DNA from 2 places in the Clostridium sp. LIBA-8553 genome. Region 2 is predicted to be linked to the other one. Evidence: a T-box and tRNA genes for the amino acid it is inferred to sense, from the RefSeq annotation. Region 2 holds a T-box; the other holds one or more tRNA genes.
The links. The T-box of region 2 lies ahead of thrS (threonine--tRNA ligase). A T-box ahead of a tRNA ligase gene usually reads a tRNA of that ligase, here a tRNA-Thr.
Positions count from the first base shown of each region.

Region 1: it has a tRNA-Thr gene. The T-box ahead of thrS (threonine--tRNA ligase) is inferred to sense a tRNA for this amino acid. The anticodon was not compared.

Region 1 covers NZ_CM173489.1:2,956,959-2,964,383, reverse strand. Annotated here, with positions in the region: gene spoIID (stage II sporulation protein D) at 1-638, shown strand, start outside; gene AC2JAQ_RS13265 (peptidoglycan DD-metalloendopeptidase family protein) at 752-1,519, shown strand; gene spoIIID (sporulation transcriptional regulator SpoIIID) at 1,591-1,842, shown strand; gene mreB (rod shape-determining protein MreB) at 1,932-2,969, shown strand; gene yyaC (spore protease YyaC) at 3,008-3,538, opposite strand; gene AC2JAQ_RS13245 (hypothetical protein) at 3,645-4,328, shown strand; tRNA gene AC2JAQ_RS13240 (tRNA-Thr) at 4,477-4,552, shown strand; tRNA gene AC2JAQ_RS13235 (tRNA-Tyr) at 4,558-4,643, shown strand; tRNA gene AC2JAQ_RS13230 (tRNA-Val) at 4,648-4,723, shown strand; tRNA gene AC2JAQ_RS13225 (tRNA-Thr) at 4,742-4,817, shown strand; tRNA gene AC2JAQ_RS13220 (tRNA-Tyr) at 4,823-4,908, shown strand; tRNA gene AC2JAQ_RS13215 (tRNA-Thr) at 4,934-5,009, shown strand; tRNA gene AC2JAQ_RS13210 (tRNA-Tyr) at 5,015-5,100, shown strand; SAM riboswitch class I at 5,177-5,283, shown strand; gene metK (methionine adenosyltransferase) at 5,541-6,716, shown strand; gene nagA (N-acetylglucosamine-6-phosphate deacetylase) at 6,841-7,425, opposite strand, start outside.
Region 2 covers NZ_CM173489.1:3,115,446-3,122,870, reverse strand. Annotated here, with positions in the region: gene AC2JAQ_RS14120 (class I SAM-dependent methyltransferase) at 1-250, shown strand, start outside; gene AC2JAQ_RS14115 (5-formyltetrahydrofolate cyclo-ligase) at 465-1,046, shown strand; gene AC2JAQ_RS14110 (M3 family oligoendopeptidase) at 1,139-2,833, shown strand; gene thrS (threonine--tRNA ligase) at 2,917-4,848, opposite strand; T-box leader at 4,936-5,154, opposite strand; tRNA gene AC2JAQ_RS14100 (tRNA-Leu) at 5,398-5,481, shown strand; tRNA gene AC2JAQ_RS14095 (tRNA-Gly) at 5,486-5,559, shown strand; tRNA gene AC2JAQ_RS14090 (tRNA-Gly) at 5,569-5,643, shown strand; tRNA gene AC2JAQ_RS14085 (tRNA-Gly) at 5,649-5,722, shown strand; tRNA gene AC2JAQ_RS14080 (tRNA-Lys) at 5,767-5,842, shown strand; gene AC2JAQ_RS14075 (GDSL-type esterase/lipase family protein) at 6,144-7,425, shown strand, end outside.

The sequences.
Region 1 (7,425 bases), 160 kb from region 2:
CGTATTTAGATATTAATAAAAGAAAAGAGTCTTGGGGAGAAAATGGAGAGGAGTATTTAAAAAAGATACAAGAAGCAGTGAAAAAAACTGAGGGTGAAATTTTATCTTATAATCAAGAATTAGTAAGATATCCACAATATTTTTCTACTAGCTCTGGAAATACGGAAGATGCAATTGCTGTATTCTCAGAAGATGTACCATATTTAAAATCAGTTGAGAGTCTTGGAGAAGAGATATCACCAAAGTATGAAAGTGAAGTTAGTATTCCAATAAATGATTTTAAGAATAGAATTAAAGAATCGATTCCTACTAGTAATTTAGGAGATAATATAAAAGAAGAAATAGAAATTTTAAATAGAAATACAGGGGGAACTGTAGATGACATAAAAATAGGGAAGGCTATAATTAAAGGAAAGGACTTTAGAAAAATATTTTCTTTAAATTCAGCCAATTTTACATTAGAGTTTTCAGAGAGTGTAGTAAGTATAAAGTGTTTAGGATATGGTCATGGGGTTGGAATGAGCCAGTGGGGAGCTAATGTAATGGGGAAGAATGGGAAAAAATATGATGAGATATTAGAACATTATTTTAAAGGAAGTAAGATAGAAAAAATTAATAAGGTTTTTATGTATAATTAATTAAAATCAACAAGCAAATATTTATTTGCTTGTTGATTTTTTTATGAAAAAAGATTTTTATATGTGTATTAATTTAGGATAAATGGACAGAATTAGTAACGGAGGTGTTGAAAATGAATAAAAAAGACCAATTTAAGAGATTTATTAAAAAGGATGGATTTTATGTAGTTTTATTTGTTTGCCTATGCTTAATAGCAACGGTTGGAGTAGTGGTAGCAAATAAGAGCGCGAATAACACAGGAGATGAAAGTATAGCAGAAAATAGTATAGAAAATACAGAGGATAATAGTGCTGCAACTGGTAATACATTTGATGATGCAGAGCTAGTTGAAGGAAAAACAGAGGATGTTGGTGATTCAGAAGAACATGCATCTAATGAAGAGAATGTAGAAGAAAAAGCTGAAGGAAACAATACAGATGAATCTGTGGCTACTTCAAACCAAAGCCAAAGTTTTATATCACCAGTTAAAGATGGAGTTATAACAAGAGTATATAACTTAGAGCCTAGATTAAATGAATCAGGTCAAAGTGCATCTGTTTATAAAGGTATAGATATTGAAGTTGCTGAAGGAACAGAGGTTTTAGCTATTAGTGATGGGAAGGTTGTAGAAGCAGGAAAAGGAAATTCAAAAGAAGGATGCTTTGTTAAGATAGAGCATCAAAATGGTGTTGTTGGATTTTATGGCAACTTAGATCCTGAAATAAAAGTTAAAGAGGGAGATACTGTTAAAAAAGGAGATTCTATAGGTAAAGTTGGAAGAACTATTCAAAATAGCCCAAGTGATAGAGTTTCTGAAACTTATTTAATGTTCCATATGGAAAATTCTAAAGAACCAGTAGATCCACAAAAATATTTAAAGGATATTCCAGTAAGAGAATAATTTAAGAGATAATCAGCTGCCCTTTAGGCAGCTGATTAAATAATAGTAATATTTTTAAGGAGGTAAGGTTCTTGAAAGATTATATTGAGGAAAGAGTTTTAGAAGTAGCTCAGTACATTATTCATTCAAGAGCTACTATACGGAAAACAGCTAAGGTTTTCGGAGTAAGTAAGAGTACTATACATAAAGATATGACTGAAAGGTTGCCTAAAATAAATCCAGATATAGCTGAAGAGGCAAAAAGTATATTGGATTTAAATAAGGCTGAAAGACATATAAGAGGTGGAAAAGCTACCAAGTTAAAGTATAAAATTGTTGAATGATAAAAATATTCCTTATATAATAAAAGTTAGTATTTATGTATAATTTTACGACAAAATAATGATTTTATTATATATTAGGGAGTGTAAGTATGTGGTTTTGGAGAAAAGGTACAGATATGGGCATAGATCTTGGGACAGCAACAGTTCTTGTCTATATGAAGGATAAAGGTATAGTCTTAAAAGAGCCATCAGTGGTAGCAATAGACAAAAATAAAAACAAAGTTTTAGCAGTAGGAGAAGCTGCAAGACAAATGATTGGTAGAACACCAGGAAATATAGTAGCATTAAGACCTATGAGAAATGGTGTAATATCAGATTATGAAATGACAGAAGCTATGTTAAAATATTTCATTAAAAAAGGTGTTGGAAATAGAAGAATATCAGCGCCAAAGGTTATGGTGTGCATACCTTCTCAAGCAACTGAAATAGAGAAAAGAGCAGTTATAGATGCTGCTAAGAATGCAGGAGCTAAAAATGTATATCTTATAGAAGAACCATTAGCTGCTGCAATAGGAGCTGGATTAGATATATCAAAGGCTAGTGGGCATATGGTTGTTGATATAGGTGGAGGAACTGCAGACATTGCTATAATATCTTTAGGTGGAATTGTTATTAGAGAATCTGTAAAGGTCGCTGGTGATAAATTTGATGAAGCTATAATTAAGTTTGTTAGAAATAAATACAGACTTATGATTGGTGAGAGAACTGCTGAAGAACTTAAAATAAATGTTGCAACAGTTGTAAAAGGCAATAGAAATGAACTAATGGAAGTAAAAGGGAGAAATTTAATAACTGGTCTGCCTGGAATTATAAAGGTAGATAGTGAAGAGCTTAGAGTAGCATTAAAAGATGAGGTAGGTATAATTGGTGAAGCTGTACATTCTGTTCTTGAAAAAACACCACCAGAATTAGCTGCTGATATAATTGAAGAAGGAATTCTTATGACTGGTGGAGGAGCTTTACTAAATGGTTTAGATAAATTCATTGAGCAAAGAACTGGTGTTAAGGTTAATGTAGCAGAAGATGCTGTAAGATGCGTAGCTGAGGGAACTGGAAAGGTTCTTAAATCTTTCGAAAAAATAAACTTAAGTATGGACGATTTAGAAGTAAAATTAATTGATGAATAAAATTAACCATATATCTCTTAATATTAAGAGATATATGGTTAATTTTTTTTTGTGCTTAAATAATAAGCGTGTATCAAAGCATCAACGATAACTTTAGCCATGTCTAAGATGAAGCTTAATCTAATAGGTCTACTAGTAAATAAATCTATATTTTCAGATGAATCAACTATTGCAATAATAGAAGTGTCGCCAACGCTTCTAAGAGTTTTTCCAACACCTTTTCCAGGGTGTATTGGTTCGTTTCTAGTATGAATTTCTCCAATAGATTTTGAATCTCCTAAACAGGCATCTATAGCTACTATTTTATATCCAGGATAATTTTTTAATATTTCAGTTATTTTTTTATCGAGATTAAGTGCATGTATAGGAGATTCAAGTGTTCCAAATACATTTAAGGGAAAGAATTTTTCTTTTAATAGAGTCCCAACTAGAGGTCCTAAACAATCACCTATACATTTATCTGTACCTATACATACTATTAATGTTTTTTCATCTATATAATCTTTTAAAAAATTTGAAATTTCATAATATGCTAAATAATGTTCGTAATAAGTTTTTATTTTTTTCAAGGCTTCACCCCCTGATTAATTATATGAAGGGATAATTAGAAATATTAAAGAGAAGTATAAAAAAGATTTTAGGTGGCAATTATTAAAAGAGGAGGTGAATGTATTAATGAATAGAGGGGTTTTAAGTTTTTTAATACTTTTTTTTACTACAATTACAATGGGGATTATGTTGTACCTTGTTAATTTAAATTTTGAACACAATCAAAAATTTGAAGTTAATAGGATAGAAGAAGAAAGCAAGAATTATTTAGATGAAAACAGTAATAAAAATAAAGAGTATAATAAAATTGAAGAAAAAAAAGAAAAAGAAGATAATAATAATAAATTGGATGAAAATAATAATTATGATGCAAAAGAAAGAGATATTTTTGATGAGTATGAATCTGAAATAGAAAAAAAAGAAGAGGCTATAGAAGAAAAAATTGAAGAGTCTGTAAAGGAGATTGAGAAAAATAAAGGTAATAAAGGTAAGGATAATTTTAATGTAGAGAGTTCTTTGGAAGAAGAAAGCGAAGAGGTTTTTAAAATGGATAAATTCTCAATTCCAAAAAAAATAGCAAAATCGGATAAATTTAAACTAATATCTATAGCTAAAAATTTATCTATATCAGACTATGGAATATTATTAGAGCACATTAAAAGAAGCGATGAGCTTGATGCTGCGGTTGATATATTTAGAATCTTAAAGGATAAATTGGAAGAGAAAGAATACAAGGAAATGAAAGATATATTGAGTCCATATATAAATATTGAATTGATTGAAGAAAATATACAATTAAAAAAGAAGTAAATAAAAGATATATTGAGAAAATCGAAAATAACTTAACATAATTGCTGGAAATGACCTGAAATTGAGTTTGAAATAAAAAGCATAACAATATATACTAAGTCTTGTCGATTGGCGATGAGCCAAAACGACAAAGAAAAACAATAAATGTGCTGGTGTGGCTCAATTGGCAGAGCAGCTGACTTGTAATCAGCAGGTTATCGGTTCAAGTCCGATCATCAGCTCCATAAGTGGTGGAATTCCCGAGTGGCCAAAGGGGGCAGACTGTAAATCTGTTGTCGGACGACTTCGAAGGTTCGAATCCTTCTTCCACCACCAATAAGGTCGCATAGCTCAGCTGGGAGAGCACCTGCCTTACAAGCAGGGGGTCACAGGTTCGATCCCTGTTGCGACCACCATTAAAAATTAATAAATGTGCTGGTGTGGCTCAATTGGCAGAGCAGCTGACTTGTAATCAGCAGGTTATCGGTTCAAGTCCGATCATCAGCTCCACATGTGGTGGAATTCCCGAGTGGCCAAAGGGGGCAGACTGTAAATCTGTTGTCGGACGACTTCGAAGGTTCGAATCCTTCTTCCACCACCATTTATTTAAAACAAAATATTGATATGCTGGTGTGGCTCAATTGGCAGAGCAGCTGACTTGTAATCAGCAGGTTATCGGTTCAAGTCCGATCATCAGCTCCATATGTGGTGGAATTCCCGAGTGGCCAAAGGGGGCAGACTGTAAATCTGTTGTCGGACGACTTCGAAGGTTCGAATCCTTCTTCCACCACCAGCAAGAGACACTTGAGAATAGTGTCTCTTTGTTTAAAATAATATCTTAATAAAATAGAATATTTAGTATTTATATACTCTTATCCAGAGAGGTGGAGGGAAAAAGGCCCTATGAAACCCGGCAACCAGTGAGAAGTCACCACGGTGCCAATTCCGGTAAAGAATTTTCTTTACAAGATGAGAGAAGATAAATTTAGTGTATAACTAGAATCTCTTCTTAAATCTTTTAAAGGTTTAGAAGAGATTTTTTTGTTAATAAAATATATCTTAAAAGCGCGCATTAAGATATATAACTTTTTTAAATAAAAGATTAAAGATATTATTTTAGATAGTTGGAAAGAATAATTTAATGAATAATTAAAAAAACAGGGTTGAAATAAATAAAAAGTGAAAGGGGTGAATCGGCTATCTTATTTAAGATAGTAAGATAGCGTTATAGCCATGAGAAGATTATTTACATCAGAATCAGTTACTGAAGGACATCCAGATAAAATATGTGACCAAATTTCAGATGCAGTTTTAGATGCTATATTTGAAAAAGATCCAAATGCAAGAGTTGCTTGCGAAACAGCTGTTACTACAGGATTAGTAATGGTAATGGGAGAAATAACAACTAACTGTTATGTTGATATTCCTAAAATAGCTAGAGAAACTATAAAAAACATAGGATATGATAGAGCCAAGTATGGTTTCGACTGTGAAACTTGTTCAGTTATGACTACAATAGATGAGCAATCATCAGACATAGCTATGGGAGTTGATGAAGCTCTAGAATCAAGAGCTGGTGAAAAAATAGATATAGACGCAGTAGGAGCAGGAGACCAAGGAATGATGTTTGGTTTTGCTACTAATGAAACTGAAGAATATATGCCAGCACCAATTGCTATGGCTCATAGATTATCAAGAAGATTAACAGAAGTAAGAAAGAACGGAACTTTACCTTACTTAAGACCAGACGGAAAAACACAAGTTACTGTTGAATATGAAAATGATAAACCAGTTAGAATAGATGCAATAGTAATTTCAACACAACATGGTCCAGAAGTATCTCAAGAGCAAATACAAGCTGATTTAATGGAACATGTTATAAAAGCTGTTATACCAGCAGAGTTATTAGATGAAAATACTAAGTATTACATAAATCCAACAGGAAGATTCGTTATCGGTGGACCTCAAGGTGATGCTGGATTAACAGGAAGAAAGATCATAGTTGATACTTATGGTGGATATGGAAGACACGGTGGTGGTGCTTTCTCAGGAAAAGATCCAACTAAGGTTGATAGATCAGCTGCATATGCTGCTAGATGGGTGGCTAAAAACTTAGTTGCTGCAGGCGTGGCAGATAAATTAGAAGTTCAAGTTGCGTATGCTATTGGTGTTGCTAGACCAGTATCAATTATAGTAGATACTTTCGGAACTGGAAAAGTATCAGATGAAGAAATAGTTAATATAATAAATAAAGTATTTGATTTAAGACCAGGTGCTATAATAAGAGACCTAGACTTAAGAAGACCTATCTATAAGCAAACAGCTGCTTATGGACATTTTGGAAGAACAGACTTAGATCTTCCATGGGAAAAATTAGATAAAGTTGAGGAAATAAAAAAATACCTTTAATACAAATAAAAGCTTAGGATGTTCTTCCTAAGCTTTTTAATTTTTATAGAATTTATTTTATAATATATTTAAATATTTAAAATTAAGAAATAAAAACACTTTGGTATCCCAAAGTGTTTTTTTATTAAGCTTTATGAACTAATTTTCCATTAACTATTACATATTTTATATCTATGTTTTCATCAAAAAGAATTAAGTCGGCGTCGTAACCTTCTTTAATTAGTCCTTTTCTATCAGCAACTTTGCAATGTTTAGCACCATTGAAAGTAGCCATTTTTATAACTTCATTAAGTGAATAATCAGTGTTGTTAAAGATATTTTTAACTGCCACATCTAGAGTTAATATTGATCCTGCTAAAGATCCACTTAATAGTCTTGCAGCTCCATCTTTAACTTCAACATCTTGACCACCTAAAGAATACATTCCATCAGGCATACAGCAAGCCATCATGGCATCAGTTATTAATAAAACTTTATCTGTTCCTTTTTGTTTGTATGCAACTCTTAAACTTGGGTATGATATATGAATACCATCTGAGATTGTTTCTGTAGTTATTTCACTATCAAAAACAGCACCTACAACCCCAGGTTCTCTATGAGTGAATGGTGTCATGGCATTAAATAAGTGAGTAGCATGAGAACATCCACATTTTATTCCTTCCATAGCTTCTTCATAAGTAGCTTTTGTGTGTCCCATTGAAACAACGAT
Region 2 (7,425 bases):
AAGAAAACATAAGGTTACAGGAGACTATTTTGATACATCATTAGAAGAAAAAGAAATAGCTTATTCAAAGTATCTAGAAGAGGGAGAAGCTGAAAAAGTATTTCTTAGAAAGTGGAATTTAGGTGAAATAGTTACAGCAGTAGCTAGTTCAGGGTTAAAGATCGAAAGTTTAACAGAGGAGCCTAATTTATCAAGTGAAGTTTTTGATAAGGGAATTCCAAAGACATTTACAATAGTAGCAAAAAAATAAAGCTTTTAAATATAGATGTGTAATTGGTAGAGGTATAGAAACCAATTATGCATCTATTTTTATTTGAAAATATTTAATTAAATTTTAGGTATTAATGTTAAATTAGAATTTTTTTCTTGTAATTTACGTAGCAACTATAATATTAATTTCTTTCATGTAGTATTGCAATACAAAATATGGTAAAATTATTAAAAATCTATGAGGAGGAATTTCAATGGACAAGGGAGAGTTAAGAAAAGAAATTAAGCTTAAAAGAGAAAATTTAGATAAAAACATAAAGTTAAGGGCTGATGAAAAAATAAGAAAATCACTTTTTGAAAGTGAAATTTATAAAAATAGTAAAGTTGTATTTATATATGTAAATATGGATTCGGAAATAAATACAATAGATATAATAAAGGAGTTATTAACTTCAGATAAAATTGTTGCGGTGCCTAAAGTTATTCCAGTAAGCTTAAAAGAAAGACAAATGAAAGCTTTAAAAATAAATTCAATGCTTCAATTAAATGAAAGTGGTGCCTTTGGAATTTTAGAACCAAGTGTTGAATGTGAGGATATTAGTGAGGATGTTGATTTAATTATAATACCAGGCCTAGCTTTTGATATAAATGGTAATAGATTAGGATATGGTGGTGGATTTTATGATAGATTTTTAAGAAAATATCCTAATAGTAAGAGAGTAGCTTTATGTTATGATTTTCAAATTTTTGATGAAATTCCACATGAATTCTTTGATGAAAAGGTTGATTTAATAATAAGTGAAGAAAAAATTATTAGCTTAGAAAAAGTCAAATAATAAAATAGTATTTTCAATAATTTTAATTTATTGATAATAAATTTTGGTTGTGTCAAAATTAAAAGAAATAGAATTTTGAGGTGGTATAAGATATGAAATTTGAAGAGTTTAAATATGAAAGACCTAATATAGAAAAAGACAGGGAAAACATTAGAGTTTTCATAAAAGATTTAGAAAATGCGAAAGACTTTGATGAAGCTAAGAAAGTCATAGGCAAAATAAATAAAATAAGAAATAATACGGCAACTATGATGGCTTTATCAGAGGTTAGACATACAATAAACACTGAAAATGAATTTTATAATGAGGAAAGTGATTTCTGGGATGAAAATTCACCTCTTATAGAAGAAATAAATAATGAATTTTATAAAGCATTAATTGATTCGTCTTTTAAAGATGAAATAGGTGCTTATTATGGAGAAACTATAATAAAAGAAGCTGAGTATTCTCAAAAAAGTTTTTCTAAAGAAGTAATAGAGGATATGCAACTTGAAAATAAATTAGGTAGCCAATATCAAAAGCTTATTGCTTCTGCAAAAATCGAGTTTGATGGAGAAGAAAGAACATTAGCACAACTAGCTCCTTTTGTGACATCACCAGATAGAGATGTTAGAAAAAGAGCTTCAGAAGCTAAATATAATTTTTTTGTTAAACATGAAAATGAAATTGATGAAATCTTTGATAAGCTTGTAAAGGTAAGAACTAAAATAGCTAAAAAACTTGGTTATAATAACTTTGTGGAATTAGGCTATGTAAGAATGAGAAGATATGACTATAATAAAGAAATGGTTGAAAACTTTAGAAAGCAAGTTGAAGAATTCATAGTTCCTATAGATACTAAGTTGTATAAGAGACAAGCTAAAAGACTAGGACTTGATACATTAAAATATTATGATGAAAAATTTGAGTTTTTAAGTGGAAATCCAACACCAAAGGGAGATTCAAAATGGATTGTTGAAAATGCTAAGGTGATGTATTCAGAACTTTCAAAAGAAACTAAGGAATTTTTTGATTTCATGGTTGATAATGACTTAATGGACTTAGTTGCTAAGAAAGGAAAAGCTGCTGGAGGATATTGTACTAATTTCCCTAATTATAAAGCACCATTTATATTCTCAAATTTTAATGGAACAGCTGGTGATGTAGATGTATTAACTCATGAAGCTGGACATGCGTTCCAAAACTTTAGAAGTTCTTGGATAGAAATGCAAGAATGCCAATGGCCAACTATGGAAAGTTGTGAAATTCATTCAATGAGTATGGAATTCTTTACTTGGCCTTGGATGTATTTATTCTTTAAAGAAGATACAGACAAATATAAATTCTATCATTTAGGAGATGCCATTAAATTTATTCCTTACGGAGTAACAGTGGATGAATTCCAACACTTTGTATATGAAAATCCAGAAGCTACACCAAAGGAAAGAAAAGATGCGTGGAGAAGAATAGAGAAAAAATATCTTCCACACAAAAACTATGATGAATGTGATTTCTTAGAAAGAGGTGGTTGGTGGTTCCAACAAAATCACATATTCCTATCACCATTCTATTATATCGATTATACATTAGCTCAAATATGTGCACTTCAATTTTGGAAAAAAGATAGAGAAAACCATGAAAAGGCATGGGCAGATTATTTAAATCTTTGTAATATAGGTGGAACAAAAACATTTCTAGGATTATTAAAATACGCTAACTTAAAATCACCATTTGAAAACGGATGTGTCGAAAGTATAGTTGGAGTAGTAGATGAGTATCTAGAAGGCATAGATGATAGCAAATTTTAATATGTAATAAATCAAAAAAGAACTTGGAATAAATTATCCAAGTTCTTTTTGTTTAACTAAGTCTTTTACAGATTTGAAAGTTCTTAGTTTTCTTTGTTAGCTATTTCAAGAACTATTCTGTTTATGAAGTCAGCTAAAGGCATAGCACCTTCTTCACCGTTCTTTCTACTTCTTACAGAAACTTCTTTGTTTTCAGCTTCTTTTTCTCCAACAACTAAGATGTAAGGAGATCTTTCTAATCTAGCTTCTCTTATTTTGTATCCTATTTTTTCAGCTCTATGGTCAGCTTCAACTCTAACGCCTCTTCTTCTTAATTCCTCAACAACTTCGTTAGCGTAATCAGCATATTTGTCTGATAGAGGAAGAACTTTAGCTTGAACTGGAGCTATCCAAGTTGGAAGAGCACCTGCATATTTTTCTATAAGCATTGCTAGTGTTCTTTCATAACATCCAATTGAACTTCTGTGAATGATGTAAGGACGTTTCTTTTCTCCATCTTTATCGATGTAGTACATTCCAAATCTTTCAGCTAAAGCGAAGTCTATTTGGATAGTGATGATTGTATCTTCTTTTCCATGAACGTTCTTGAATTGGATATCAAGTTTTGGACCATAGAAAGCAGCTTCATCATCAGCTTCAGTAAAGTCTATATTTAAGTGATTTAATATTTCTCTCATTATATTTTGAGTATTTTCCCAAGCTTCAGGATCGTTGATGTATTTATCAGTATTATTTGGATCCCATTTTGAGAATCTGTAAGTGATATCATCAGCTATTCCTAAAGTAGTCATAACATATTTAACTAAGTCAACAGTGTTTTTGAATTCATCTTCTAATTGCTCTGGAGTACATACTATATGTCCATCAGCAAGAGTGAATTGTCTTACTCTTATAAGACCATGCATTTCTCCTGAAGCTTCGTTTCTGAATAGAGTTGAAGTTTCAGCGAATCTTACAGGTAAGTCTCTATAACTATGTTGAGTTGAGTTATATATTGCATATTGGAATGGGCAAGTCATTGGTCTTAAAGCGAATACCTCACTATCGTGTTCTTCATCGCCTAAAACGAACATACCATCTTTATAGTGATCCCAGTGTCCTGATATTTTGTAAAGATCACTCTTAGCCATTAAAGGAGTTTTAGTTAAAACATATCCTCTTCTTTCTTCTTCGTCTTCTATCCATCTTTGAAGAGTTTGAATTATTCTAGCTCCTTTTGGCATTAATAGAGGAAGACCTTGACCTACATTTTCATCAGTAGTGAATATTCCAAGTTCTCTACCTAATTTGTTATGGTCTCTTTTCTTAGCTTCTTCTAAAGCTTCTAAATAAGCATCTAGCTCAGCTTTTTTAGGGAAAGCAGTACCATATACTCTTGAAAGCATTTTGTTCTTTTCGTCACCTTTCCAGTAAGCACCAGTGGATCTTAATAACTTAACTGCTTTCATTGGTTTAACAGCCATTAAGTGAGGTCCAGCACAAAGGTCTACGAAATCACCTATTTGATAGAATGAAATTATTTCGCCTTCTGGAAGCTCATTTATAAGTTCAACTTTGTAAGGTTCATCCTTCATAAGATCTAAAGCTTCATTTCTAGGAAGTTCAAATCTCTTTATTTCAGGATTTTCTTTTATTATTTTTTTCATTTCCTCTTCTAATTTATTTAATTGATCAGCAGAGAATGGTTTCTCAGTATCAAAGTCATAATAGAATCCATTGTCTATTGATGGTCCTATAGCTAATTTATCGTTAGGGAATAATCTTTTAACTGCAGCTGCTAATACATGAGAAGCAGTGTGGTTAAAAGCATGTTGACCTTCTTTAGAATCGAAAGTACAGATTTCTAATGAAGAATCTTCATTAACTATAAATCTTAAGTCCTCAACTTTTCCATTTACTATACCGCAACAAGCGTTTCTAGCTAAACCTTGGCTTATGCTTTGAGCTATTTCGAAAACTGATAGTCCAGCTTCAACTTCTTTAATTGAACCATCTTTAAGTGTAATTTTTATCATATCAATTTCTCCTTTCAAAATTATGTTTTTCATATAGTTTTTTATCATTCATATAAAATAAAAAACTCTCGTCTCTTTCCTAATCAGAAAAGGGACGAGAGTGTATATTCCCGTGGTTCCACCCAAATTGTACTTTAGTAATATTAAATAAAGTACCACTTAAATTAATCGTAACGTGATTATAACGGACTGGATTAGAGTCACTCAGAGGTAGTCTTCAACTAATTCCATTTAAAAGTACTTACAGCTAATGTACCCTCTCTCTGAAAATGTACCAAAGTTTACTCGTCTCTTCATTGTGTTAATAGATTTATAATATTTACTTTAGATTATAAGTTTATTGGTTTTGTATGTCAATGGATAAAACAATAAAATAAAACTTAATTAAAAATCTTTAGAATTTAAAAAATATAAGCACAATTTAGTATTTCAATATTATATAATCAAAGTCATACAATTGATACATTTAAATTAAAGTTTATAGAGAATAATTTACAAAAAAATACTTGAAATAGAGTTTGAAAAATATTATAATTAAAACATAGTTTTGCAGGTGTGGCGGAATTGGCAGACGCACTAGACTTAGGATCTAGCGCCTACGGCGTGGGGGTTCGACTCCCTTCACCTGCACCACTAAGCGGGTGTAGTTCAATGGTAGAACACCAGCCTTCCAAGCTGGATACCCGGGTTCGATTCCCGGTACCCGCTCCAATTAAATATGCGGGAGTGACTCAATGGTAGAGTGTCACCTTGCCAAGGTGAAAGTTGCGGGTTCGAGTCCCGTCTTCCGCTCCACTTATGCGGGTGTAGTTCAATGGTAGAACACCAGCCTTCCAAGCTGGATACCCGGGTTCGATTCCCGGTACCCGCTCCATTTTTTTTAGTTTAACTGTAAAATTATTTAAAAAAACACAATATGCACCATTAGCTCAGTTGGTAGAGCACCTGACTCTTAATCAGGGAGTCCAGGGTTCGAATCCCTGATGGTGCACCAAGCATCGATTTATAATCGATGCTTTTTTATTTTACAATAGATTTTTAGGAGACTTCATAATTTTATTGAAGTCTTTTTTATTGAAATTAAATTTCTATAGTTTGATTAGTAAATATAATTTTTAGCATATTAATATTTTTCTGGTAATAAACATATAAGGGGATATAATTAATTAAATAGTAATCTACAAAATATGTAATTAGTTTGTAGATAATTAAGTTCTGAAGAAATATTATTTTTAGTTAAAGTAAAATGATATTATAAATTAAAATTAGAGGATAAAAAGAAAGAGGGAATTAGAATGATTAGAGGTGATAAAGGGTTAAATATTGTGTTTACTGGAGATAGTATAACTCATGGACCACTTCATACTAAAGGATATAGAAGTTATACAGAACATTTTAGAGAAAGATTAAAAGAGAAATTTAAAAACGAGAATATTATGGTTTTTAATACTGGGGTGTCAGGAGCTACAACTAGAGACATAATAAATGACTTTCATATCTGTGTTAATATATACGATCCAGATATTGTTTTTATAATGCTTGGAATGAATGATTCATCAAATCAAATAGTTTCTTTAGAAGAGTATAGAAGCAATATAATAGAACTTATTAATAAAGTTAGAGAATTTGGGGCAATACCAATTCTTCAAACAAGTAATACAATAAAAATGGATTTAAGTAGGAAAAGTCTTAAATTTTATATGGAGGTTATTAGAGAGATTGCTAGTGAAAAGAATGTAATGTTGATGGATCATTATAGTCATTGGGAGGAACTAGAAAAAGAGAATCCTAATCTTAAAAATGAGCTTCTTAATGATTTAATACATCCTAATGAAAAAGGGCATTTAGAAATAGTTAAATTTATTTTTAAGGAATTAGATATTTTTGATGAAGATAGTTATACCTGCAATTTAAGTTATCCAATAAAAGTAGAAAATGACTTGGGAAGGAGAGTTGATACTACTTATTATCCTAGTTATGAAGGGGTAGAGGGAAAGAAAAGTTTGGTAAGTTATAAGATAGAGAAAATGTTTAGTGGAGATTTTATAGATAAATCAAAGGATTTAAATAAAGTTAGTAATTTAGAAAAGGGATCTATAGTTTCAAGGTTTAAAGTTGAAAATAATAGAAATAATCAAACAATATTAAGTTTTTTTGATTCAAGAGATGATGATAGTAATCTTATTTTAGCTATAAATAATGGGAAAATTCATTTCTCAGTTAGAGAGAAGGGGGTTTTTTCAATAAATATAACTACTTCAAAAGGTGGATATAATGATGGAATGTGGCATACTCTTGCAATAGATGTAAGGGATCATGGAACAAAAATATATGTAGATGGAGAATTAATTAATAGTAAATTGAATAAAGGATTTTTTAAGAACATAAGTAATGCAAATTCCTTTAATATAGGACGAAATCTAGATAATAAAGATTATGAAGAAGGGTTCTATTATGGACATATATCTTATATTGATATATATGAGGAAAATTTATCTCAGGAAGAATTAATTAAGTCTACTAAAGAAAATTTCAATGATAATTTAGAATCTATGACAAACTTAATAAATGAAGATG